Exiguobacterium sibiricum 7-3: one gene and its partner. The protein of the gene in region 2 binds, or shares a complex with, the protein of the main gene of each other region. Links are inferred from orthologs where the notes say so. Each region holds a gene or a part of one and is shown on either strand. Other genes may lie near its edges. The genes, in order: pfkA and rny.

Region 1 (17,775 bases), 1.1 Mb from region 2 along the record:
CATTTGTAAAATCCCCCTTGAATATGATTGATGTCATCAAAAAGCAGGAGAGGATTTCTCCTCTCCGTCTTTTTTAACGTTCGTTCATGGACACGTATGTCCGGTGTGTTTCACCAATATAATCGGCGCGTGGACGAATGAGGCGGTTGTCGCTATACTGCTCTAAAATGTGCGCTAACCAACCTGACATACGACTGACGGCAAAGATTGGTGTAAACAATTCCGTATCAAGTCCAAGTGCATGGTACGTCGAAGCCGAATAGAAATCGACGTTCGGTTTCAATCCTTTTTCCGATTGGACGATTTGGTCAATCTTGACTGACATCTCGTACCATTTCGGTTCTCCGATTTGAGCTGTCAATTGACGGCTCATCTCCTGGAGGTGCTTCGCACGTGGATCGCCGTCCTTGTAGACACGGTGACCGAAGCCCATGATTTTTTCCTTGTTCTTAAGTTTATTATGAACATACTCGTCAACCTTTTCAACTGAATCAATTTCCAGCAACATTTTCATGACGGCTTCGTTCGCTCCACCGTGAAGTGGACCTTTGAGTGCCCCCATCGCAGCCGTGACGCCTGAATAGATATCCGATAATGTCGCAACACAGACACGTGCTGTAAACGTCGAAGCGTTCAGCTCATGATCCGCATGCAGCACAAGCGCTTGATTAAAGGCTTTTTCTGCTACTTCTGTCGGCTCTTCGCCTGTCAGCATGTAGAGGAAGTTCGCTGCGTATGAAAGTCCTGCTTTCGGTGCAACCGGCTCTTGGCCTTTTTTGATTCGTGCATACGCTGTTACGAGTGTCGCAATCTGCGCTTGGAGTTTGATGGCTTTAGCGTAATTCGCCTCTGTCGACATATCTTCAGCCGATTCATCGTATAATGCGAGTTGTGATAAAGCAGTACGAATGGCTGACATCGCGTTGGCGGTTTTTGGCGCCACTTTTAATGTCTCAAGGACTGCTGGTGCGACTGTTGCTTCAGAAATCAAAGCTTCTGAAAGTTGCTTCAGTTCGTCTTCTTTTGGTAAGCGGTCATTCCAAAGTAAAAAGACCACTTCTTCAAATGAGGCGTGCTCCGCCAAATCATCAATTGTATACCCACCATACGTCAACTGACCATCAATGATCGAACTGATCTTCGATGCTGTCGCGACGATTCCTTCTAAACCTTTTGTTTGTGTCATACAAAAATCCCCCTTTTTTTCCCCCAGAAATTTAAAACGCTTTCATTTCCGTATTGAAAAAAAGACGTCTACGCAAGAGTCGTTCCCCACGCCGAACCGTTTGCTCTTGAATAGACCATCTTGTTTCTGTCCTTAGTATAAACAAAATTAACCAAAAAGTGAACGAACTTGCATACTATTATCAAAAAATTAATTCACTTCACTATCGTTACATCACTTAACCACTGATTGCTTTGACGATGATATCCCACATTCCAATGACAAGAGCTGCGATTCCTGCTCCGATCAACGGACCAACCGGTACACCTCGAAACAGTCCGACGGCCAATATCGTTCCAGCAAGCAGTGCAGTCGTGACGAGCGGATCTTCTTTCATCAGACCAACGCCGTGGGCTGCAATGATTGCAACAAAAATTCCTGCTAAAAATGAAATGATACCGATATGTCCCCGTACACTATTCAGCAGCTCTCTAAATCCGATGTCTCCCGTTGCAATTGGTACTAGGATCGCCGCCGTGATCAACGTGACTCCCCATGTGATGCCTTTCGCCTGTAAGGACGGGAACAGGCGACCGTCGAGACCAATCGCTTTGATGATGAGCAAAAAAGCAGCTGCAATGATCAACGATTTATTTTGAGCGATGACACCAATCAACACGAGACCAATCAAAAAAAGATAGGCTTCCATGTGCAAACCCCCGATTTGAAAAAACGGATATGGCTTTTGCCATATCCGTTTCATTGATTATGCGTTGTACAATTTACCTGTTAAAGGATCGATTGAAATACGTTGACCATCTGTGAAGATTGTCATGGCATTTTCAACACCGACGATAACCGGTTTACCGAGTGAAGGACCAACGATTCCAGCATGGCTTGTCAATCCGCCGTCTACTGTGACCATTGCTGCAGCCATCTCGATTGCAGGCATCATGTCACGATCCGTTGAGTTCGTGATAAGAATCATACCTGGTTTTGCTTTTGCGTTTGCTTCTTCAGCTGTATGCGCGATGACGACTTCGCCAACGACACCACGTTCACCGATTCCGCGACCGTTTGTGATCTCTTTACCGACGATGTGGATTTTTAACATGTTTGTTGTACCTGCTGTAAGAGCCGGGATACCTGCAGAGATGACGACGAGGTCACCGTCTGTAACAAATCCTGCTTCTTTTGCTGTATCAGCAGCAAGTGTCAACATATCATCCGTGTTGTCTGACAAATGGTCGACAACAATCGGGTAAACACCCCAAACGATATTGAGTTGACGTGCAACACGCGCGCTCGGTGTGACGGCAACGATGTTTGACTCTGGACGGTATTTTGAAATCCGGGCAGCTGTGTAACCAGACTGAGTCGGTGTCAAGATTGCTTTAGCGTCCAAGTTGATGGCTGTATGCGTAACGGCTTGAGCGATTGCATCCGTCACAGTGTGCTCACTGCGTGTTTGACGATCTTTCAGGAGCATCTTGTAGTCGAGCATTTTTTCTGTCCGTTTTGCGATCGTGTGCATCATTTGAACAGATTCAATCGGGTAATCCCCGGCTGCTGTTTCACCTGAAAGCATGATCGCATCTGTTCCATCAAGAATCGCGTTCGCGACGTCTGATGCTTCTGCACGTGTCGGACGTGGGAAACGTTGCATCGAGTCAAGCATTTGCGTTGCTGTGATGACCGGTTTACCGTAATCATTACAAATTTTGATGAGATCTTTTTGTGTTGGTGTAACTTCTTCCGTCGGAATCTCGATTCCAAGATCACCACGTGCAACCATCAGACCGTCTGAAATCGCGATGATTTCTTCGATGTTATCGACACCTTCTTGGTTTTCAATTTTCGGGAAGATTTTAATGTGGCTTGCATTGTGTTTTTCGAGCAATTGACGAATGGCAACGACATCAGATGCACGACGAACGAATGAAGCAGCGATCAAATCGATGTCGCTACGAATTCCGAACTCGATGTCTGCGATATCTTTGTCTGTCAAAGCAGGTAAGTTAACTTTTACGTTTGGTAAGTTAACACCTTTTTTCGTTTTGATGATTCCTTCGTTTTCGATATCACAAAGGAGTTCACGGTTTTCGAGTTTTTCTGCGACACGAAGTCCGATTAACCCATCATCTAACATGATCATCGAACCGACTTCGACATCATCATATAAACCATCATATGTCACAGAGAACTTGTCTGCTGTTCCGACGATTTCGTTTGCGTCACCGCTGACGACGATGACTTGTTTGCCGCGTACGAGAAGGGCTTTGCCTTCTTCAAATGTATGCGTGCGGATTTCAGGACCTTTTGTATCTAAAAGGATTGTGACTAATTTGTTTGCTTCTTCCGCTGCACGGCGGATGTCCGTGATCCGGGCACCGTGTTCTTCATAGTCACCGTGTGAGAAGTTAAGACGAGCAACGTTCATACCCGCTTCAATCATTTCTGGAAGACGTTTTTCTGACGCCGGTCCAATCGTACATACAATTTTAGTTCTGCGCATATTCCATAAACCTCCTACAATGTTTGGCTGTTCAATCACAATGCCAATAAAACCTATTCTACTCCGACTGATAATCGGTCTATCTTAGATTGATAGTTGTTTTGACAACTCTAAGATTTCAAGATCCAGTTCGTGTTTGTTTTCGTCCAACGCCTCATCGATATCAAGATCAATCATCTTGCCACCACGTACACCAACGACACGTCCTTGCTTACCTTCAAGCAAGATGTCGATTGCATAGGCACCCATTCGACTTGCCAATACACGGTCAGCAGCTGTCGGCGCACCACCACGTTGAACATGACCTAATACTGTGACACGTGTATCAAGTCCGGTCTCTTTGGCAATCTCGTCTCCAACATCCTGCGCACGTCCGGCACCTTCTGCCACGATGACGATCGAGTGTTTTTTACCACGATTGACACCGCTTTGAATCCGGTTTAGGACTTCTTTTAAATCTTCTGGTCGTTCAGGGACCAAGATTGATTCCGCTCCGCCAGCTAATCCAGCATAGAGAGCGATATCCCCTGCGTCGCGTCCCATGACTTCGATGACATACGTCCGCTCATGCGACGACGCTGTATCACGAATCTTATCAATCGCTTCCAGTGCCGTGTTGAGTGCTGTATCGAAACCAATCGTGTAATCCGTACCTGGAATATCGTTATCAATCGTTCCCGGGAGACCGATTGTCGGGAAACCAAGTCCCGTCAATTTTTGAGCACCACGATAAGACCCGTCACCACCAACGACAACGAGTGCATCAATTTCGAATTTCTTCAGATTGACGACAGCTTTCGCACGTCCTTCTTCTGTCCGGAACTCTGGGCAACGTGCAGAACGAAGGAATGTTCCGCCTCGTTGAATGATGTCACCGACTGAACCTAGGTTCAATTGGACGAGATCTCCGTTAATCAGACCTTGATATCCGTTATAGACGCCAAATACTTCCAGTCCATGAAAAATCGCCTTACGTGTTACAGCACGCACTGCAGCGTTCATGCCTGGTGCGTCGCCTCCACTTGTTAAAACAGCAATCCGTTTCAAACTCACGTTAATCACCTCTCCATTAATCTTAGTCTAAAATAGCACGTAGTTTTGTTGTTTTACAACAGGGCAGACTGCATAAACTTTCTACAGCAGTTTGTTCATCCCATCACGAAATAAGGAATGCCAATCATGATAGCGATTACATGCAGGTTATGTGCCAATTTGGTGATATTTTTCTGTGCGCTTCTCGATTAACTGTTCTGGTGTCAAACGGGTCAGTTGGGCAAGTTTTTGTTCTAGAACAGATTTTACTTTATCGGCCTGTAATGAAACATCTAAATGCGCTCCACCGATGACTTCAGAGATGATGCCATCCGCGATTCCGAGTCGAAGTAAATCCGGCGCCGTAATTTTCATCGATTCTGCCGCTTTTTCAGCAAGACTGGCATCTTTCCAAAGAAGAGCAGCTGCACCTTCAGGTGAAATGACGGAATACGTGGAGTTCTCTAACATCAGCAGCTGATCACAGACACCGATTCCAAGTGCTCCACCCGATCCGCCTTCACCGATGACGATTGAAATAATCGGCACAGGCATTCCAGCCATTTCAAAGAGATTCTTCGCGATGGCTTCGCTTTGCCCTCGTTCTTCCGCTGCCCGGCCAGGATACGCGCCTTTCGTATCAATAAACGTGATGATCGGACGATTAAACTTCACCGCTTGTTGCATCAAGCGTAACGCTTTTCGATAGCCTTCAGGATGGGGCATACCAAAATTCCGGCGAATATTTTCCTTCGTATCTTTTCCTCGCTGATGACCAATGATTGTCACGGCTTGACCACTCAGCATCGCAATCCCTCCAACGATCGCCGCATCATCATATCCGTGCCGATCACCATGTAGTTCAATGAAATCGTCACAGATCAGACGAACATAATCGAGTGTCGTCGGACGTTCCGGATGCCGTGCCAGTTGCACACGGTTCCACGCTTTCATATTCCCGTAAATATCGAGTTCTAATCGACGTAGCCGTTCTTCCAATAAATTCAGTTCTTCTTTAAAATCAAGCCCTTGCGTCTCTGCCATGTCGTGCAGTTCTAATATTTTTTCGCGCAATGCGATTACTGGTTGATCAAATGGTTGCATGATTGGTTCCCTCCGAGTGCATCATCAGAATACGTGTGTAGTAGGTTTTCAAGTCGTGTCGCGATACGACATCGTCGAGTTGTCCCGCCTGCAGTAAGAACTCTGACGTTTGGAAGTCTTCCGGTAATTTTTCACGAATCGTCTGTTCAATGATCCGACGGCCGGCAAAGCCAATCAAGGCACCGGGTTCTGCGATATTAAAATCACCCAACATGGCAAAACTTGCCGATACTCCGCCTGTCGTCGGATGCGTCATACAGGAAACATACAATAGCCCTGCATCCGAATGTTGTTTCAGGAATAAGCTCGATTTCGCCATCTGCATCAGGCTGACCATTCCTTCTTGCATCCGTGCTCCACCTGAAGCCGAAAAGATTGTCACGGGCAACCGTTCTTTTGTTGCGTAACGGATGGCTTCTGCAATCGCAGCTCCGACTGCCGCCCCCATTGAGCCCATCCGAAAACGTGCATCCATGACACAGGCTACAAGCGGATATCCATTCACTTGACCCACACCACAAACAATCGCTTCTTCAAGCCCTGTCCGTACTTGATCTCCTTTCAGCTTTTCCGGATAATCCTGAAAATCGAGTGGATCTGCCTTCACTGCTGGTAAATCAAAATACGTAATCGTTCCAGCGTCAAACAATTGTTCAAATCGTTCGGTAGCTGTCAGTGGATGATGGTAACCACAGGCACAGACTTTTAAGTTCGCTTCGAGTTGTTTCGTATATTGGATCAGTTTGCACTTCGGACATTTAGTCATTAAACCAACCGGTACATCGACCCGTTGTTCTTTTGATGTCAAAGTGACAAATTTTTTAGGTTTTCGAAAAAATGCTTGCACGTTAGTTCCCCCTTGTGGTTCCTACGAGCGTTTTAGAAAAGCTTCCCGTTCCGCTCGCGTATAGAGCTCCCCTTGACCAAAACTTTGATAGAAGGCATTCACTTGCCGCCAAATCCGCTCAAACAAATCGTTATCGATTGTAGCGATCAGCGTTTCACGAAAGACCGCGTCGGAATCGACGTGAGCTTCTAGAATGGACACGTCTGCGAGTTGAACAAATGCTGCCTGTTCAAGCAAACGAAGTGTTCCTGCCAAATCTTCAAACTTTGAATCGCCGGTCACTAAAAATTGTGCGATGATCTGAATATAGGTATGGTCATCACGGTTTAAAAGAAAACTACCTCCCCCGTGCCTCGTCTCGATGATTCCGAGGTAGGCTAACGTCCGAAGTGCTTCGCGGACGGACGGACGGCTAATCGACAGTCGTTCTGCCAATTCACGTTCTGATGGAATTCGATCTCCCGGCACAAAACCATCCTGTTCGATCATCGTTTTGATTGCTGAAATATTCATTTCAAAAGCATTCCGCTTTTTCTCCATTGGTACAGCACCACCTTCCTGACGCATGCGTCATTTCCTTATTCCGGCGGTCATTGGTCAGACCAATTACCCCTTATTATAACAAATCTTATTACCTACTACTAGTTCGAACGAGGGACATTTTTCAGGATGATATTCGCTTCCCCGAATCGGATTCGGAGCTGCGCCATCAATTCCTCTTCCTGTTGAACGGCATATATTCCAGGCAATGATTTGGTCTCATTCGTATCAGCATAACGAACGACGACCGGAATATCGCCGGGGACGGTTTCGAGCATCCGTTCAAGAACAGCGAGATCATTTTTAGACGATAGTTTGACGAATAACACATCCTGCCCTAAAGGACGTAACCGTTCTAGGACGAATTGACGATTGCCTTCGCGTTCTTGTACCTTCACTTCAATCAACAAGACGTTTCCGATATACAACGAACGTTTAAACGCTGCATACTGTTGCGGAAAAACGACGACTTCTTCCGTCGAATATCCATCAACGGCATGCATGACCGCCATCGTCTGGGCACGTTTTGTTTTAAATTCACGGATTTGCTCAATGTAACAGACCAGATAATTGGTTTGATTTCCTTCAAGGGAAACCGTTTGGAAATGCGTCGTCTCAACCGGCGGCTTCATTGCGGTCATCAACGGAGAATAGGTCAACCAAAACCCGAGCGACTCGCGCTCAAGGCGTGCCCAGTCCGTCGCTGTCCGGTTCGTTTGTGCCGTTGTCTTTCTTCGTCCGAGGCTTGCGAGTTCATCCGGAAGAAGTGTATTCGACGCCATCGTAAAGTAATCAAGGACTTCCTGTTCCGCCTGCCCCCGGTCTCCATGAGTCGCACGATCGAGCGCTCCGCTGTATAACAAAAGTTCAATCTTCGTTCGTTCTTTTTTCCCCCACCCGACCGCTGACAACAATTGTGTGATTGTCTGCGAGGTTTTGGCCGCTTCCCGTAACGTCTGAAAGTCTTTTTCCGTGATTCCCCGAAGTGTTTGAATCCCAAGCCGGATTCCTTTACCTTCTAATGCCGAACGGTAATCCGACATCCAAATATCAGGCGGCAGTACCGGAAGGCGTTTTTCCCGCATGACACGCACGAGACGTTCCGGTTGATCGATCGATACCAATGAAAAGATTTGTGGATAATGGGCCTTCATGTATCCGAGGGCATAACTGATTTTCGTATACGCCACGGCGTGACTACGGTTAAACCCATATCCGGCAAACCGTTCGATTTGATCGTACAACGTTTCGGCGACCGTTAAATCAAAATCATTTTGTACCGCACCTTCGATAAAACGCTGTTTTTCCGCTTCTACAGACTGACTACTTTTTTTCGAGATTGCCCGTCGTAACAGATCAGCCTGTGCTAATGTAAATCCGGCGACCCGGCGTGTAATCTCCATGATTTGTTCCTGATAGACGATGACGCCGTACGTCGCTGCTAAAATCTCTTCTAAAATCGGATGTACCATTTGATAGGGTTGACCGGCTTTTCGTTTCGCATAGAGATCAATGAATTTCATCGGTCCCGGACGGAATAGTGACATCGTCGCGACTAAATCCTCGAACCGGCTTGGCTTGACCTCCCGTAACGTCTGCTTCATCCCGGCCGATTCAAATTGGAAAATTTGATCCGTCTCCCCTTTCGCGAATAATCGTAACGTCGCTTTGTCCTCGTCCGGTATCCGTTCCACCGAGAAATCGGGGGACGTATGCTGAATCAATTGTTCCATCTGACGCAGCCGTGTTAAATTCCGTAACCCTAATAAGTCAATCTTCAGCAATCCTTGTTGTTCGATTGCCTTCATTAAATATTGTGTGACGAATCGTCCACTTGCGTTCAAATCAACCGGTGTCGTCTCGATTAATTCATCTGACCCAATGATGACACCAGCGGCATGAATCGAACGTTGTCTTGGTAATCCTTCAATTGCTTGCGCAAGTTGCAGTAGTTGGCGTCGTTTTTCACTGCCCGAGAACCAACGGTAGATCGATGCCTGTTGTTCAAGGCCTTGTAACGTCGTCACCTTTCCCAACTGTTTTGCTGCCGCGTCCGTTTCATCTTTAGAAAACTCTAATACCCGTGCGACATCGCGTAATGCGGCTTTCGCTCCAAGAGTCGATAACGTTCCGATCTGACCGACATGTTGTTTTCCGTACCGCTCGACCAGGTACTCAAGCACTTCTTCCCTCCGCTCATCTTCGATATCAATATCGATATCCGGCATCGAAATCCGCTCTGGATTCAGGAAACGTTCAAATAACAAACCGTACTTCAGAGGATCAACGGTCGTAATCCCGAGGGCATAACTGACGAGCGATCCTGCGGCCGATCCACGTCCGGGTCCTACACGGATTCCTTTCACCTTCGCATGGCGTACTAAGTCTTCGACAATCAAAAAGTAGTCAGCAAATCCTGTCTTTTCAATGACTTCAAGCTCATACTTCAACCGTTTTGTCGCTTCTTCCCCGGTGTGACCATGTGCCAGTAAGCCATCATGCGCCAAACGGTTCAGCACGTGATTCGAATCATTCGTCACTTGCGGGAGAGGACGCGATTGAAAAGGCAACGTCAATGTCTCCTGCGATTCTGCCCATTGTTTCAGCAATCGTAGTTCCCGATCAGTAAACTGTTCGTGTAACTCTTCCATTAGTTTAAAGTGAGCCAACCGATTGATTTTTTGTTCAGCGAACGTCGACCCTTCGTCAATCGCACGTAAAGCTTGAAATGCTTCTACCTCTTCACGAAAGAGGTAACGAACGGGATCAATCGGAATCGTTTCGATCCCAAGGGCATTCGCCGCTTGACGGTACTGTTCCCTGCTGTCGCGTTCAACGGTCGAACGGACCGCCTTGACGCCGAGAAAAATCGTCGCTTTGTGCGCTGACCCCATCCACTGGGCGACGAGACGCCGTAAGCGTGCTTCATCTTCCGGAGCTTGTCGTTTCGGTTCCAGGACGGCGATCAGTTCCGCGTAGTCGTCCACAGGCATCTCACTAGCAAGTCGGTAGAGTGCTTTTAGTCCATGACTCGTCTTCGCATACCACAGAATCGTGAGTTCATCCGGTTCTATGACTTGTTCGAATCCGACAATCGGAGTCAATTCCCGTTGCGCACAACCTGCCATAAACGCCGGAACTCCTGTCAAAGATGTCTCACAGATGGCTGCAGCTGAAAAGCCGCGTCGTTTGACCTCATCCAGATAACGATCCATCCGAATCGTACTTTGCAACGGACTGTATGCTGTACGGACATTTAGTTGGATCATTCTTTTTCCTCCATCCTCATTTGGTTATATTTCGTTATAAATGAAACGTTTTCAGAAGTTTCATATCTATGCGCTTCTCAGTCTCGCCATCCCCATCATTTTTCGCTACAATAAAAAGAGAACATCATGACTTGAACGGAAGGAGAGTTTGCCATGATTTTAAACCGTAGCCAGATTGCCCGCGAAAAAGTAGAACAACTGAAATTAGGGGTAACCGCATTTACCGAGACTGAAGAAATCGCTGAAAAAATCCGTAAGTCCGTTAAAGAACTTGAATTAAACGTCATTGAAGATCACACAGAACGGGGAATTTGGTTCATCCCCCAAGAAGAGGCTTCCACTCATTGATGCTAAAAAAAGCTGTTCGCCATGTATCCGAAACAGGATGATGGCGAGCAGCCTTTTTCTATTAGAACGTAAAGGCTTCTGCCACTTCATTCAAACGGGAGACGACCGTATCCACTTCCGTCAAATCTTTGATCGTCGCACCCGATGCCATCGGATGTCCGCCACCATTAAATTCTTTGGCTACCTCATTAATGACTGGTCCTTTCGAACGCAGACGGACACGAACTTCCTTGTCTGTTTCAAGGAACAATGCCCATGCTTTTAAGCCTTTCAGACCTGCAAAGCTGTTGACGAGAAGGGACGCTTGTTCAACGGTCGCATCGAATGTCGCCAATGTATCCTGTGTCAACACGACATACCCGACACCCGCTTTCGTCAACTGGATATGTTGCAACACATAACCTTGTAACTGTAAAGCGACCAGTTCCGTCTGGTACATGTTTCGATAGAGCCAATCCGTATCAATTCCCGTATCGAGCAGTTGCGCTGCGACGGAAAACGTCCGGCTTGTCGTGCCTCTGAATTGAAAACGACCTGTATCTCCGACGATCCCTGCATAAAATTGAATCGCTGCTGCCGCCGGGATTTCATAGCCCCATTCATTTAAGAGATGGACCAACAGCTCCGACGTCGAACTGACGGTTGTATCAACGATTTGAACGTCGGCATAGGGATCTTCGTCCGGATGGTGGTCGATTTTAATCGTTTGCTGACCATTCAACGCTTCCGCTCCATCAATCCGTCCTTGATTAGCTGTATCCAGGACGATGACGAGTGCCTGCTTATACTCCGCTGCTTCCACAGAATCAAGCGCCCCCATGAATGCAAGTGAGCTTGCCATCTCGCCGACCGCTTTCACTGTTTTTTCGGGAAATCGATTTTGTAAAACCAACTGTAATCCAAACTGACTGCCTAGCGCGTCAGGGTCCGGGCGTTCATGCCGATGAATGATGATTGTCGATGCTTGTTCAATCAATTGTCTGATTTGTTCTTTCACAGTGCACAGCTCCTCTAAATATTGATATGATACAAACAGATATAGAAAGAAAAGGAGGTCATCCATATGCAGTTTGTACTCATTCTGTTAATCGTCTTGTCGCTTGGTGGATATTTACTTGCAAAACGACGTGCGTTTCATACGAAAAGCACGAACCGAAAATTTTTATTCAATACACAAGCGAGCATCTGGCTCAGCCTGTTCGTCATCTTGTTTGCCGTTAACCAATTCGTCTCCGGCGAAGGCCTGACATCGACAACCGGGAAAGTTGTTTGTTCAATCCTCATCGTCATCGGTGTCGCTTCGTTCATCGCTGGTTTCATCCGCTATAAAAAAATCTATCCGTATGTCGTCCGTGAAATGGAACAGACGGAACAGTCCTAAAAAAGACGGTAGCTACCGTCTTTTTTTATGCCCAGTCCATGTTATCGATCAATCAGTTGTGACGTCACGAGTGCTTTTGCCACGATTTGTGTGCCTTGATACATCTCGACATCCACTTTTCCGAACTTCCGCCCGACATCAAACACATTGGCTCGAATCGTAATCGTACTCTCAATTTGAACGGGTTTGATGAAATAAATGCTGACATTTTCGATGACGAGGTCACCCTTTTTCATGTGGCGCAACATCCGTGTCGCTCCTTCGACGAGCAAGGTCGTCAAGACACCACTTGAAGCCGTCCCCATGAAATTCGTCATCTGTGGTGAGACTTCCAGCGAAAGGTAAGGTCCTCTCGCATCTTCCGCCGCCTTGATTTGTCCCGTTATCAAGTCATCAAACGTTTCCCCGACTTGTGGTTGACGGTTTGCCAGTTGCAGGGCTTTTAATACATCTTGTCGGCTGATGATGCCCAGTAATCGACCGTATTGGTCAATGACCGGTAACATCTCAATCCCTTCCCACACCATCTGATGCGCGGAATTCGTCACACTTGTACGGATACCGACCGTGATCGGATGACGCGTCATGACTTTTTCAACCGGCCAATCGTGTGGACGGTCAATGATATCCTTCGCCGTCACGACACCGACGACCTTCATCTGTTCATCGATGACCGGGTAACGATTGTGTTTCGTCTGCTCATTGAGTTCATGCCATCTGGCAATCGGATCATTCGTTTGTAAATAAAACGTATCATGTAATGGAATTAAAATATCGGAGACAAGTAAAATTTCTTTTTTGATCAGTCGGTCATAGATGGCCCGGTTGATCATCGTCGCGACAGTGAATGTGTCGTAAGACGTTGAAATGATCGGCAGCTCCATTTCGTCCGCCAATCGTTTTGCGTCTTCCGTCGTATCAAAACCACCGGTAATCAGAACTGCTGCTCCTGCATCCAAGACCAGTTCATGTGCTTTTTCCCGGTTTCCGATGATAACAAGACTGTCGACATCGATATAACGCATCATCGCTTCTAACTTCATCGCTCCGATGACGAATTTCGTCAATGTCTTATGAAGTCCGTCACGTCCTCCGAGAACCTGTCCATCCACGATGTTGACGACTTCCGCAAACGTCAGTTTTTCAATATTTTCTTTTTGTTTCTTTTTAATACGAATCGTCCCCACACGTTCGATTGTTGAGACGAACCCTAAATTTTCCGCTTCTTTAATGGCACGATATGCCGTACCTTCGGATACCGTTAAGTCCTTTGCGATTTGCCGGACGGATATTTTGGCGCCCACATCGAGATCCTCAATGTGCCGGATGATCTGTTCATGTTTTGTAGGCATGCTGTATCCCTTCTTTTTCCTATATTCTACTCTTCTGTCATTATACTGTACTACTCCAATGAATGAAAAGTGTACTAGTCCCGATTTGCGAGAAATGTTTTCCAATTCCAACGATGGTATACTGAATCATGAAACGAACAGAGAGGTGGAAACGATATGTTAGAACGGACAAATCAGATTAGTCGTGTATTACAAGAATCAGGAATCGATGTTGCATTGATTACGTCAAAAGCGAGTGTATTTTATTTTTCAGGTGTCTATGCGGAACCGCATGAACGTGTGATGGCTGTCATCGTAGACGCTAACGGAAAACGTGCCCTCTTCTGCCCTGCGCTCGAAGCCAACATCGTCGCTGCAAGTCCATGGGACGGCGAAGTCATTACGTATGCGGACCATGAACATCCATTTGATAAAATCAGTGAAGCGCTTCAAACGTTTTCGATCTCCAATAACCGAATCGGGATTGAAGGCGAACATATGACTTTCAGCCGGTTCAAAGAGCTAGAAGCCCGTCAAGAAAATGCGGCAATTCTTGATATCGGTCAACCCTTGCAAGCACTACGCCTGAAAAAAGACGCTCAAGAGATTACGATTCTCCGCGAAGCAGCAACCTTAGCTGACGAAGCAATCGAAATCGGTAAACAGGCAATTCGTCCTGGTGTCACGGAAATGGAAGTCATTTCAACAATCGAGTTCGAAATGAAAAAGAAAGGCGTCCGTGAGATGTCGTTCGATACATTGGTTTTATTCGGAGCAAACAGTGCAGACCCGCATGGTGTGCCGGGTGACCGAGTCATTCAAGAAGGCGATTTTGTCCTGTTTGACCTTGGTGTCGTTTGGAAAGGATATTGTTCAGACATTACCCGGACGTTCGTTTATGGCGAAGCCAGTGAAGAACAACAAACCATTTACCAAACGGTTCTTCAAGCACTCGAAGCAGCTACAGAAGCCAGCCAAGTCGGCGTGACTCTTGGTACATTAGATCAAGCTGCCCGGAACGTGATTGAACAAGCCGGTTACGGTGACTATTTCACCCATCGTGTCGGACACGGTCTCGGAATCGATGTCCATGAATTCCCGTCACTCGCATCGAACAACCTGCTGACAGCGGAGTCCGGAATCGTGTATACGCTCGAGCCAGGTATCTATGTTCCAAACATCGGCGGTGTTCGAATTGAAGATGACATTCATTTAACCGAGAGCGGACCGGAAGCACTGACCCGTTATCCGAAGCATCTTCAGTCATTGCCTGTAACAGCAGTACAGTAAACTAAATCAGAATCAAAAAAATGAAAAACAGGGGGACGGAATTTCAATTCCGTCCCCCTGTTATCTATACAACCAAATCCAACTGTTAATTATTCTTCGGAACCATCACGGACGGGATTGATGTACAACGTTGACCCCGCCGGTCACATCAAGAATCGCCCCTGTAATCAGACTGGATTCTTCCGCTACTAAAAACGAAATCGTCCGCGCGATATCTTCTCCGACACCAGTCCGTCCGACCGGTGTCTGTTCATCCGCCGTCGCCTGTTCAATCCGTTTGGACTTATTGTCACCCACAATATTACCCGGATTGACCATGTTTACCGTGATACCGTATTCTGCCTCTTCAAGCGCTACACTTTTTGTCAAACTGACCATGCCGCTTTTCGCCGCCGCGAATGCAGCCCGCTCCACCCAACCAGGTGCAGATGCACTCTCCGGAAAACCGTATGTAATGATACGTCCGTATTGTTGCTTGCGCATGATTGGAAGAATCTTTCGTAATAACCAAAAACTAGCTGTCAGGTTACCGGTCACTACTTCATTCCATTCTTCATCTGAATAGTCGACAAGCGATTTCCGTTCGAAGATATACGGTCCCGCATTCAAAATCAACGCGTCGATCCGACCGTGGGCAGTCATCGACTGCTCAACTGCCTCCATCAGCTGATTTTGCTCTGTCACGTCCGCTTTAATCAAATGGAGACGTTCATGAAAAAACGTCGGTTCTGAACGGTGAAGAGCCGTTACGTGCCAACCTTCCTCGAGCAAACGACGGGTCACCATCTCACCGAGTCCTTTTGTTCCTGCTGTAATTAATGCGTGCCTCATCTTGGCATCGCCTCCTTTCATCTCTTTCCATCTTACGGGTTCCGCTGGCGAAGAACAATTTTAAAATCTCCTTAAATGTTCCTCACCTTCTATTTAAGGGAATGGTACAATAAGGGTGTAAAATCAGATGAATACGAAGGGATGGATATAAGATGGCAATCGTATATCATAACATTTTAGTAGCAGTCGACGGATCAAAAGAGGCAGAGCGTGCTTTTGAAACAGCGATTGACGTCTCACTTCGAAATAATGCCAAACTCGTCATTGCTCATGTCATCGATACACGGACTTTTGCAACTGTCGAAGCCTACGATCGGACGATTACCGAACGCGCCGAATCATATGCGAAAGAACTGCTCGATGATTACGTCAAGACAGCTCAGGAGCGTGGTGTCAAGGATGTTGAAGTCGCTATTGAATACGGTTCCCCGAAAGTAACCATCGCCAAAAAACTTGCACCCAACCATAATGTTGATTTGATTATCTGTGGTGCAACCGGTTTAAATGCTGTCGAACGTTTCTTTATCGGTAGTGTCTCCGAAAGTATTACACGTTATGCAAAATGTGATGTCTTGATTGTCCGTCTTTAATTGAACTCATTTCTGCACTGCTTCTTTCAAGAGGCAGTGCTTTTTTAGACAAAAAAAAATCAATCGCACCGATGTACGATTGATTGAAATGACTTATTTGAATTTAACAGTGACGTTACGACGACCCCAGTTAAATGCTTCGGCACGTGAGTAGTAGAGAATATCCATCTTCTTACCTTTGATGGCACCGCCTGTATCTGCTGCTGTATACGTCCCTTTTAATTTTCCTTTGTAATACACTTTAACCGTTGAACGAAGCGGAATCACACGTGGATCAACTGCTACGACTTTCTTTTTAGAACTCTTGATGTTCCAACCGATTGCCGTTAAGTTACCGCTACCTGGATCGTACGGTGTATATGCTGTTGCACTTACATTTGTGATCGTTTTCCAACCACCTGTTGATTGTTTTTTCGATCCGCTTGATGTGACGACTTTAGAATAACGGGCACTGAGGTAAGCCGTTTTTCCTTTGTAACTGACTTTATACCAGTTTCCTGTTTTTGCTTTGTACGGTAGTGTTTGATTCTTATATAGAAGACCGAGTTTCTTAGACGCTGTTGTGGCTTTTTGGCGAACAATAAGACTATCGACCGACGACTTGACATTTTTTTTAGTTGCAGCTTCCGCTTGAAGACCTGCAAACGAACTGAGTGCTAACAAGACTGCTAAAACACTAGCGATTATTCGTTTCATCATCATGTAATCTCTCCTCCATAATTGTCCCTGTTTTGTAACTTACATTAATATACATGACAAAATGGAGCTGTGCCGTTACATATAGACCACAAAAAGATGACGCGATTGTTACTTTTATATTACAAAAGACTCATTTTTATCGGTTTCAAACCGTTTTTACGACAATAATCGGTTTAACTTTCGTTTTTACGTTTTTTATATGACAAACCTTGTAACAAACGTTTTTATTACGAGAAATAAACTCATCTGTTTTCACTCCGTTGAGATGATTTTCTTCAAACAAAAAACGTCTGAACACAACTTTCGTTGTGATCCAGACGTTTGATAAAAAAGATTCCCATTACGCGTTTTGTTCAACCAATCCACCGATACGAACCGTATCACGGGCAATCATCAATTCTTCATTCGTCGGAATGATGATGACTTTGACCGGTGAATGCGGATAGTTGATGAACAATTCTTCTCCGCGTGCGCCGTTATTGAGTGAAGGATCCCAATAAACGCCCATGAACTCAAGACCGCGTAAGACACGCTCACGAATCGAATCCGAGTTTTCACCGACACCTGCTGTGAAGATGATGGCATCAACACCGTTCATCTCCGCTGCATACTGACCAATGTAGCCATGAATCCGGTTAGCGAAAATTCGGAGTGCCATCTCTGAACGGTGGTTTCCTTCTGTCGCTGCAGATTCAACATCACGTAAATCACTTGAAAGACCAGAGAGACCGTAGATTCCTGATTCTTTATTCATGACATTCAGGACATCTTCTGCTGTTTTTCCTGTCTTCTCCATTAAGAAGGGAATCAAAGCCGGATCAAGCGAACCAGAC
Region 2 (5,437 bases):
CAGATATCGTCGGAAACCGGACGAAACTGAAAGTCGTTAAAAATAAAATCGCTCCGCCGTTCAAACAAGCGGAAGTCGATATCATGTATGGACAAGGAATCTCGAAATTTGGTGAATTGATTGATCTTGGAACAGATCTCGATATCGTCCAAAAAAGTGGAGCTTGGTATTCATACAATTCCGAGCGTCTTGGTCAAGGACGTGAAAATGCGAAACAATACATGATTGAACATCCGGATGTTGCGGATGAGGTCGAACGGTTGATTCGTGAGCATCACGGTCTCGTTGACCGCAAAGATCCAGTTGATTTTGAAGAAGGTCAAGACGAAGATTTGTTTGCAGAATAAGCCGAGAGAGAGTGGAATCGATTCAGATTCTGCTCTTTTTTTGTTGAAAAGAGGAAAACATAGGAATTCTTTCCCGCCCGTTCGTTGACAATGAACGAGTGCTATCCTTACAATATAGATGTACGTTTTTTAGACAGCTTCGATGAATAACCGAAATGAACTAAGAAACACCTTGTAAAGGGGAGGTGAACCCATGGGTACAACAACTTGGATTGTCATACTTCTCCTCGCAATACTGATCGCATTCATCGTAGGCTACTTCTTGCGGAAATCGATTGCAGAAGCGAAGATTCAAGGCGCGGAAACAGAAGCGACGAAAATCGTGGAACGTGCACAAGTATCAGCGGAAGCAACGAAAAAAGAAGCATTGCTCGAAGCGAAAGATGAAGCTTTTAAACTTCGGACAGAAGTCGAAAAAGAGCTTCGTGAACGTCGTCAAGAGTTAACGAAACAAGAAGGACGATTGCTCCAAAAAGAAGAGACACTCGATCGCCGTGTTGATTCCATCGACCGTAAGGAAGAACAAATCAATACGCGGGATGCAGAGATCGCGAAACGGAAGCATCAAGCTGAAGAGTTAGAACGCAAAGTAGAGGACCTGTATGAACAGGGACGCCAAGAGCTCGTCCGTGTTGCGAATCTTTCGCAAGACGAGGCTAGAGCTATCATCATGGATGAGACGAAACAAGCTGCTATGCATGACGCAGCGATTCTTCAAAAAGAAATCGAACAAAAAGCAAAAGAAGAAGCAGACAAAAAAGCACGCAACATTCTTTCACTTGCGATTCAACGGTTCGCCGCGGAACATATCGCAGAGACGACGGTTTCTGTCGTCAACTTGCCGAATGACGAAATGAAAGGCCGTATCATCGGTCGTGAAGGTCGAAACATTCGGACGCTTGAAACGTTGACAGGTATCGATTTAATCATCGATGACACACCAGAAGCGGTTATCTTATCCGGGTTTGATCCGATTCGCCGGGAAGTGGCAAAAATGGCACTTGAAAAACTCGTTCAAGACGGTCGGATTCACCCGGCACGGATTGAAGAGATGGTCGACAAGTCACGTCGGGAAGTCGATGAACGGATTCGTGAAATCGGTGAAGAAGCGACATATGATGTCGGCATTCACGGGATTCACCCAGATCTCGTCAAAATTCTCGGTCGCTTGAAGTATCGGACGAGTTACGGTCAAAACGTATTGTTCCATTCACTCGAAGTCGCGCATCTTGCCGGTATGATGGCAGCTGAGCTCGGAGAAGATGTAACACTTGCGAAACGGGCCGGTCTCCTGCACGATATCGGGAAAGCGATTGACCACGAAGTGGAAGGAAGTCACGTTGAAATCGGTGTGGAACTTGGTACGAAGTACAAAGAACATCCAACCGTCATCAATGCGATTGCTTCCCACCACGGGGATACGGAAGCGACATCTGTCATTTCCGTTCTGGTCGCAGCCGCAGATGCCTTATCTGCCGCCCGTCCAGGTGCACGTCAAGAAACACTCGAGAGTTACATCCGACGTCTTGAACGTCTGGAAGAAATCTCAGAATCGTTTGACGGGGTAGAGAAGTCCTTTGCGATTCAAGCTGGTCGTGAAGTACGGATCATCGTTCGTCCTGATGTCGTCGACGATGTCCTTGCCCATAAGATGGCAAGCGATATCCGGAAAAAAATCGAAGAAGAACTCGATTATCCGGGTCATATCAAAGTCACGGTCATTCGGGAAACACGAGCGGTCGAATACGCAAAATAAGCAAAGTGGCGGGCGACCGCCACTTTTTTTAATTACTTGGAGGTATGTTTCATGAAAATCTTATTTATCGGAGATGTCGTCGGGGCACCCGGCCGTCATATCTTACAGCAGTTCACGGCACGTATTAAATCCAAATACAATCCGACGGTCATGCTCGTCAATGGAGAAAATGCAGCGCATGGCCGTGGAATCACGAAATCGATTTATCATCAGTTACTAGAACTTGGGTTCCACGGTGTCACGATGGGTAACCATACGTTTGACAATCGCGATATCTTTGACTGGATTGATGACGCGGACCGGATTGTCCGTCCGGCGAATTATCCGGAAGGGACACCCGGCCGCGGGATGATGGTCTTAAAAGTCGGCAACAAGAAAATCGCGGTCATCAACGTCCAGGGAACCGTTTTCTTGCCACCGCTCGGCGATCCTTTCCGGACTGTGGATGAGCTGATTGCTGAAGTCGAAGGCGAGGTCGATGCGATTTTCGTTGATGTCCACGCGGAAGCAACAAGTGAAAAAATTGCGATGGGCTATCACTTGGCGGGTCGTGTCCAAGCGGTTGTCGGGACACATACTCACGTCCAGACAGCTGACGAACGGATTCTTGAAGGCGGAACGGCTTACATCACGGATGTCGGCATGACAGGACCGCTCGACGGTGTCCTCGGGATGCGAAAAGAAGATGTCTTACGAAAATTTAAAACACAGCTCCCAACCCGGTTTGAAGTTGCAGAAGGACGGGAACAATTAAATGGAGTCTTGATTCATATTGATGATGTATCAAAAAAAGCAACGAAGATTGAACGCATCCACTTGACGGATCAATCGATTTTCTTTGATTGAGCTTTGATTTTTGATTGGGAGGTACATGCATGGACGTCCTGAAAGTATCAGCTAAATCGAATCCGAATGCGGTCGCCGGAGCGCTCGCAGGTGTACTTCGAGAGAAAGGTTCTGTCGAAATTCAGGCAATCGGAGCAGGTGCACTCAATCAATCCGTCAAAGCGGTGGCAATCGCAAGAGGATTTGTTGCACCGGCAGGCATGGATTTGATCTGTATTCCGGCATTTACCGACATCATGATTGATGGCGAGGAACGGACGGCAATCAAACTAATCATTGAACCACGATGATGCATCATTGGACATAGGTCCTACGTTAAACTAGACCATTTACTCGTTGGAGTAGATGGTCTTTTTTTATGGCGGACAGCCGGAAAAAATCAACTGATTCGCCAGAGGAGCATTGTACAAGTATCGGGAAATCGGTATCATGGGGGAGGATAGTGAAGCAGACAGCTTCAATCATTTCAGGGGATAAAAGGAGCGAACGTCGATGTACAATCAATTGTCATGGAAAGTAGGCGGTCAGCAGGGGGAAGGGATCGAGTCGACGGGTGAGATCTTTGCCATTGCCTTGAACCGCCTTGGTTATTACTTATATGGATACCGTCATTTTTCTTCACGCATCAAAGGTGGACATACGAACAACAAAATCCGGGTCGCGACACACGAAGTCCGGACCGTTGCCGACGATCTCGATATTCTGGTCGCCTTTGACCAGGAGACAATCGACGTCAATTTCCATGAGTTGCGTCAAGGCGCGATCATCATCGCCGACGCGAAGTTCAATCCGACCAACCCGGACCAGACACGTGCTGTCCTGTATCCGATTCCTTTTACGGAAATTGCCTCAGGACTCGGAACGTCGTTGATGAAGAATATGGTTGCAATCGGGGCATCGAGTGCGATTCTCGGGATTGCACCGGAACGTTTCCAGGCGGTCGTGGAACAGATTTTTGGCCGCAAAGGACCGGAAATGGTCGAGAAAAACTTATCGGCGATTCGCGAAGGGGCAGCGGCATTCGAAGCGATGGCTGGAACAGCGGAACGTTTCGTCCTCGATCCGGCAGACGGACAGCAACGGATGTTCATGATCGGCAACGATGCGATTGCGCTTGGTGCGGTTGCCGGGGGGGCCCGTCTGATGGCTGCCTACCCAATCACGCCATCGTCGGAAATCATGGAGTACTTAATTAAAAAATTACCGCAGTTCGGTGGAACCGTCGTTCAGACGGAAGATGAGCTGGCCGCAGTCACGATGGCAATCGGTGCCAACTACGCCGGCGTGCGTGCTTTGACGGCATCAGCCGGACCCGGTCTGTCGCTGATGGCAGAAGCGATCGGTTTGTCCGGAATGACGGAAACGCCGCTTGTCATCATTGATACACAGCGGGGGGGGCCTTCGACCGGACTGCCGACGAAACAGGAACAGTCCGACTTGATGGCGATGATTTACAGCACACACGGTGAAATTCCGAAAGTCGTCCTCGCGCCGTCGACGGTCGAGGAAGCGTTTTACGATGCAGCCGAAGCGTTTAACATCGCGGAAGAATACCAATGTCCGGTCATTCTTTTGACGGATTTGATGTTATCGCTCGGGAAACAGTCTGTCGAACCGCTCGATGTCAATCGGGTTGAAATCCGTCGCGGGAAATTGATGCTGGATGAACTGCCGGAACTTGAAGGGAAAGCGTACTTCAAACGGTATGAAGTGACGGAAGACGGGATCAGTCCGCGTGTCGTCCCAGGCACAAAACATGGCATCCATCACGTGACGGGAGTCGAACATAACGAAGAAGGCCGTCCGTCGGAAGCGACGAAGAACCGGGTCGATCAAATGACGAAACGCCTCCGGAAGTTAAGTCAGTTCCGGATGAAGGATGCGGTCCTTGTCACAGAACAGCATGCAGCACCAGATATTCTGTTTGTCGGTTTTAACTCGACGCGCGGAACGATTGAAGAAGTAATGCCGCGTCTTGAAGAACAAGGCATTCACGTCGACCATCTCCATATCCGGCAGATGCATCCGTTTCCGAGTGAACTCGTCCGTCCGCATCTCGAACGGGCAAAACAGGTCGTCGTCGTGGAGTACAATGCGACGGGACAACTCGCGAAACTGATTCAGATGAATTGCGGTTTTGCAGAAAAAATTGAACATATTTTAAAATTCAACGGCGATCCGTTCTATCCGGCGGAAGTGGTGGAACAAGTCGTTGCAGGAGGGGTTTTCCATGGCAACCTTTAAAGATTTCAGAAACGATGTCAAACCGAACTGGTGTCCCGGCTGCGGCGACTTTTCGATTCAAGCAGCCATCCAACGGGCAGTCGCAAATGTCGGACTGGAGCCGGAGGAGCTGGCTTTGATTTCCGGCATCGGCTGTTCGGGAAGGATTTCCGGTTATATCAATACGTACGGGTTCCACGGCGTTCACGGCCGGTCGTTACCGATTGCCCAAGGCGTCAAGATGGCGAACCGTGAATTGACGGTC

The links.
Region 1: rny (region 2) and pfkA share a complex: the UniProt entries of both Bacillus subtilis proteins name them as parts of the possible RNA degradosome complex. The link is inferred for Exiguobacterium sibiricum 7-3 from one-to-one orthologs.

Annotation. Positions count from the first base shown.
Region 1 is NZ_KK211190.1:832,933-850,707, reverse strand. What follows is about bases 2,747-5,737. They hold pfkA (6-phosphofructokinase), read right to left. Parts: upstream 4,728-5,737; coding sequence 3,765-4,727; downstream 2,747-3,764. Other genes in these bases: P402_RS0105225 (acetyl-CoA carboxylase carboxyltransferase subunit alpha), read right to left, coding at 4,881-5,737; pyk (pyruvate kinase), read right to left, coding at 2,747-3,680. Outside these bases: icd (NADP-dependent isocitrate dehydrogenase), read right to left, coding at 1-3; citZ (citrate synthase), read right to left, coding at 74-1,186; P402_RS0105240 (DUF441 domain-containing protein), read right to left, coding at 1,404-1,880; more of pyk, read right to left, coding at 1,932-2,746; more of P402_RS0105225, read right to left, coding at 5,738-5,816; accD (acetyl-CoA carboxylase, carboxyltransferase subunit beta), read right to left, coding at 5,803-6,663; P402_RS16260 (FadR/GntR family transcriptional regulator), read right to left, coding at 6,685-7,230; dnaE (DNA polymerase III subunit alpha), read right to left, coding at 7,305-10,472; P402_RS0105205 (hypothetical protein), read left to right, coding at 10,626-10,820; P402_RS0105200 (DHH family phosphoesterase), read right to left, coding at 10,882-11,817; P402_RS0105195 (YtpI family protein), read left to right, coding at 11,884-12,201; P402_RS0105190 (DRTGG domain-containing protein), read right to left, coding at 12,243-13,553; P402_RS0105185 (M24 family metallopeptidase), read left to right, coding at 13,710-14,822; P402_RS0105180 (SDR family oxidoreductase), read right to left, coding at 14,928-15,653; P402_RS0105175 (universal stress protein), read left to right, coding at 15,806-16,243; P402_RS0105170 (3D domain-containing protein), read right to left, coding at 16,337-16,942; P402_RS0105165 (acetate kinase), read right to left, coding at 17,283-17,775. UniProt on the Bacillus subtilis protein: Catalyzes the phosphorylation of D-fructose 6-phosphate to fructose 1,6-bisphosphate by ATP, the first committing step of glycolysis.
Region 2 is NZ_KK211190.1:1,982,198-1,987,634, reverse strand. What follows is about bases 1-2,821. They hold rny (ribonuclease Y), read left to right. Parts: upstream 1-540; coding sequence 541-2,103; downstream 2,104-2,821. Other genes in these bases: P402_RS0111335 (TIGR00282 family metallophosphoesterase), read left to right, coding at 2,155-2,821; recA (recombinase RecA), read left to right, coding at 1-347. In the rest of the region: more of P402_RS0111335, read left to right, coding at 2,822-2,949; P402_RS0111330 (stage V sporulation protein S), read left to right, coding at 2,979-3,239; P402_RS0111325 (2-oxoacid:acceptor oxidoreductase subunit alpha), read left to right, coding at 3,442-5,193; P402_RS0111320 (2-oxoacid:ferredoxin oxidoreductase subunit beta), read left to right, coding at 5,180-5,437. UniProt on the Bacillus subtilis protein: Endoribonuclease that initiates mRNA decay. Initiates the decay of all SAM-dependent riboswitches, such as yitJ riboswitch. Involved in processing of the gapA operon mRNA, it cleaves between cggR and gapA.